One region of the Streptomyces sp. AM 2-1-1 genome, then DNA from elsewhere that is predicted to be linked to it. Evidence: riboswitches for the same ligand, from Rfam matches in the RefSeq annotation. Region 1 holds a riboswitch; the other holds the start of a gene.
The links. A riboswitch is a leader RNA that binds a small molecule or an ion and turns the genes downstream of it on or off. The one in region 1 is predicted to bind thiamine pyrophosphate.

Region 1 (2,196 bases):
CTCCAACATCGTCTTCATGGGGATGGGGGAGCCGCTGGCCAACTACAACCGTGTCGTCGGCGCCATCCGCCGGCTGACCGACCCGGAGCCCGACGGCCTCGGGCTCTCGCAGCGGGGCATCACCGTCTCCACCGTGGGTCTGGTGCCCGCGATGCTGCGCTTCGCGGACGAGGGCTTCAAGTGCCGTCTCGCCGTCTCACTGCACGCCCCGGACGACGAGCTCCGCGACACCCTCGTCCCGGTGAACACCCGCTGGAACGTCCGCGAGGTGCTCGACGCCGCATGGGAGTACGCCGAGAAGTCCGGCCGCCGCATCTCCATCGAGTACGCCCTGATCCGAGACATCAACGACCAGGCGTGGCGGGGCGACCGGCTCGGCCGGCTCCTCAAGGGCAAGCGGGTGCACGTCAACCTGATCCCGCTCAACCCGACGCCCGGTTCCCAGTGGACGGCATCCCGTCCCGAGGACGAGAAGGCGTTCGTGGAGGCCATCGCGGCCCACGGCGTGCCGGTCACGGTGCGCGACACCCGGGGCCAGGAGATCGACGGCGCCTGCGGACAGCTCGCCGCTTCCGAGCGCTGACCCCACGTCATCGGGGTTTCCCCGGCCGGGCCGCGGCTCACGGCCTGACCGGGGAAAACCCCCGGACGGGGCCCGTGTAACCTGGCCCCGCATTCGTCAACTTCATATTCCGACAGGGGAGCGCCACAGCGCTGAGAGTGCGGCACCGGTGAAACGGATGGCCGCAGACCCTCTGAACCTCGCCCGGGTCATTCCGGGTAGGAAGTTCGGACCTTACTCAAGCTGTTGCGCCCTGCCCGCGTCCGGCCACCGCCGGTGCGGGCGGGGCCGCGTCTCTTCCTGGTCACTTCCAGGAGGAATCACATGCACACCACGACGAAGTACGCGGCGACCGCGCTCGCCGCCGCACTCGGCGTCACCGCCCTCGCCGGCTGCGGAGGCTCCGACGACGAACCGTCGGGCTCGGACGCAGCCAAGGGCTCCAAGACCGTCACCCTGGTCAGCCACGACTCCTTCGCCGCCTCGGACGACGTGCTGAAGGCGTTCACGAAGGAGACCGGCTACACGGTCAAGGTCCTCAAGAGCGGGGACGCCGGGGCGGCGCTCAACCAGGAGATCCTCACCAAGGGATCCCCGCGCGGTGACGTCTTCTTCGGTGTCGACAACACCCTGCTCTCCCGCGCCCTCGACCAGGATCTCTTCACTCCGTACGAGGCGAAGGGGCTGGGCCGGGTGGCGGCCGCCACCCGGCTCGACGACAAGCACCGGGTCACCCCGGTCGACACCGGCGACATCTGTGTCAACTACGACAAGAAGTACTTCGCCGACAAGAAGCTGGACCCGCCGCACTCCTTCGCCGACCTGCTGAAGCCGGCGTACAAGAACCTGCTGGTCACCGAGAACGCCGCGACGTCCTCGCCGGGCCTCGGCTTCCTGCTCGGCACGATCGCCGACTCCGGTGAGGACGGCTACCAGGAGTACTGGAAGAAACTGAAGGCCAACGGCGTGAAGGTCGTCGACGGCTGGGAGCAGGCCTACAACGAGGAGTTCTCGGGTTCGGCGGGCGGCAAGAAGGCGAACGCCGACCGCCCGCTCGTCGTCTCCTACGCCTCCAGCCCGCCGGTCGAGGTGTATTACGCCGACCCGCAGCCGGCCGAGGCGCCCACCGGCGTCGCGACCGCGACCTGCTTCCGCCAGATCGAGTTCGCGGGCCTGCTCGACGGGGCGAAGAACGAGGCGGGCGGCAAGGCGCTGCTGGACTTCCTCATCAGCAAGACCTTCCAGGAGGACATGCCGCTCCAGATGTTCGTCGACCCGGTCGTCGACGACGCGAAGCTGCCGGAGCTCTACACGAAGTTCGGCTCCACCGTGGAGAAGCCGTTCACCGTGGACCCGGCGAAGATCGCCGCCAACCGTGAGCAGTGGGTCCAGACGTGGTCCTCGCTCGTCGTGAAGTGATCCTGGAGTGACCGGCAAGTGACCAAGAGCGCCCGCCCCGCCGTGCTCCGCCGCACCACCCGCGGCGGGGCCCGCTCCATCGCGACGCGGCTCGGCCTGATGGCCGTGCCCGTCGCGTTCTTCGCGCTCTTCTTCGCCTACCCGGTGGCGGCCATCGTCGGCCGGGGGCTGAAGACCGAGGACGGCTGGCAGTGGGGCCGCTTCGGCGACGTCCT
Region 2 (2,196 bases), 3.6 Mb from region 1:
CCAGCAGGGCGACGAGCGCGCCGCCGCGCAGCCACAGCACGGTCCAGGCGTCGTCGGCGGGGTCACCGCGCCACAGCAGGGTGTCGGCCGCCGCGTGGTGCCCGGCGTACTGGACGAAGCGCCCGAACTGCTCGGACCAGAAGTACGGCACCGGGTCGTACGGCTCCGCGGCGCCGGTCCCGCCGGCCGCGGTGATGTCCGCCGCGACCGTGCGCGGGCCCTGGAGGGCGTTGTCCCAGTGGTGGACCAGGAGGCGGGCGCCGTAGCGCGCGGAGGGGTAGGAGGCGCAGTCCCCGACCGCGTACACCCCGGGCGCCGAGGTGCGCAGCCTGGCGTCGGCGGTGACCGACCCGTCCGGGCCCAGCGCGATGCCTGAGCCGTCCAGCCAGCCGGTGGCGGGGCGGGCTCCGATCCCGACGACCACCGCGCCGGCCGGGAGACGGCGGCCGTCGGTGAGGACCACGGTGCCGGGTTCGACGCGGGCGACCCGGGCGCCGGTGAGAAGGGTGGCGCCACTGCCCGCGTACCAGCGGGCCATCGGGGCGGTCACCTCGGCGGGCAGCGCCCCGGCGAGCGGGCGGTCGGCCGCCTCCACGACGGTGACCGCGCAGCCGGCGGCGCGGGCGGCGGTCGCGAACTCGGCGCCGATCCACCCCGCGCCGACCACGACGACGTCGTGCTGCCGAGCGAGGACGGGCCGCAGCCGTGCGGCGTCGTCCAGGGTGCGCAGCAGGTGGACGCCGGGGACGCCCCGGGAGCCGGGGAGGGTGAGGGGTTCGGCGCCGGTGGCGACGACCAGGACGTCGTAGGGCACCGGGCCGGCCCCGGTGTCCACCTCCCGGTCGGCGGGGCGCAGACCGGTGACGGGGAGTCCGAGGCGCAGCGTCACGTCGAGCGCCTCGAAGTCGATGCCGAAGGCGGAGTGTTCGGCGGTGCCGAGCAGGACGGCCTTGGAGAGCGGCGGCCGGTCGTAGGGCTGGTGCGGCTCCGCGCCGATCAGGGTGAGGGGACCGGTGTACGCCTCGTCCCGCAGCGCCACCGCGGTCCGCACGCCCGCCATGCCCGCTCCGACGATGACGACGCCGTGCGCCGGGGTCCGCTGCTCGTTCTCTTCGCTCACGTACCCACCCTAAGCACCTGACGCTCCGTCAGTTCGCGGGGTGTGCCGGCGGTCCCCGGCGGCTCCCTCGTACCCGGCGGACTGTGGGGGTTTAGGGTGGCTGCGCAAAGACACTCGCGGGAGCCCGGGCGCGCCGGGCTGAGAGGGAGGCCGGCGGCCTCCGACCGTACGAACCTGATCCGGGTCATGCCGGCGAAGGGAGGGGCTGGACACCCATGCGTGCTTCAGGAGACCCGTCCGCCACGGAGGCCGGGAACACGGCGGGCGGGAACACGGAGGCCGGGAACACGGCTGCGGCGGACCGCCGGGGGCCCTCGTACGACGTGCTCGTCGTCGGGGGCGGGATCATCGGCCTGGTGACCGCCTGGCGGGCGGCGCTGGCGGGGCTGCGGACGGCCGTCGCCGATCCCGGGCCCGGGGGCGGCGCCGCCCGGGTGGCGGCCGGGATGCTCGCCGCCGTCACCGAACTCCACTACGGCGAGCAGATGCTGCTCGGCCTCAACCTCGCCTCCGCCGCCCGCTACCCGGAGTTCACCGCCGAGCTGGAGGCGGCGAGCGGCCGGGACATCGGCTTCCGCGCCTGCGGCACGCTCGCGGTGGCGCTGGACTCCGACGACCGGGCGCACCTGCGCGAACTCCACGCTCTCCAGGAGCGTTCCGGTCTCGCGTCCCAGTGGCTGTCGGGGCGCGAGTGCCGGCGGCTGGAACCGATGCTGGCACCGGGCGTACGGGGCGGGCTGCGGGTCGACGGCGACCACCAGGTCGACCCGCGGCGGCTGGCGACCGCGCTGCTGACGGCCTGCGAACGGGCCGGGGTGGTCTTCCACCGCACTCCCTGCGAGCGGTTGGAGGTCGCGCGCGGCCGGGCGTCCGGGGCGCTGCTCGCGGACGGTACGGCGGTCTCCGCCGGACAGGTCGTGCTGGCCGCCGGAAGCCTCAGCGGCAAGCTCGCGGGGGTGCCGGAGGGGGTCGCCCCGCCGGTGCGCCCGGTGAAGGGCCAGGTGGTGCGACTGACCGTGCCGCGGGCGTTCGCCCCTTTCCTCAGCCGGACCGTGCGCGCCGTGGTGCGCGGCCAG

Region 2: another riboswitch for thiamine pyrophosphate. It lies ahead of thiO (glycine oxidase ThiO); the one in region 1 lies ahead of PZB77_RS07725 (thiamine ABC transporter substrate-binding protein).

The regions. Positions count from the first base shown of each region.
Region 1 covers NZ_CP119147.1:1,856,240-1,858,435, reverse strand. Annotated here, with positions in the region: gene rlmN (23S rRNA (adenine(2503)-C(2))-methyltransferase RlmN) at 1-583, shown strand, start outside; TPP riboswitch at 688-805, shown strand; gene PZB77_RS07725 (thiamine ABC transporter substrate-binding protein) at 887-1,981, shown strand; gene PZB77_RS07720 (iron ABC transporter permease) at 2,081-2,196, shown strand, end outside.
Region 2 covers NZ_CP119147.1:5,423,915-5,426,110, reverse strand. Annotated here, with positions in the region: gene PZB77_RS23700 (FAD-dependent oxidoreductase) at 1-1,060, opposite strand, end outside; TPP riboswitch at 1,227-1,338, shown strand; gene thiO (glycine oxidase ThiO) at 1,336-2,196, shown strand, end outside.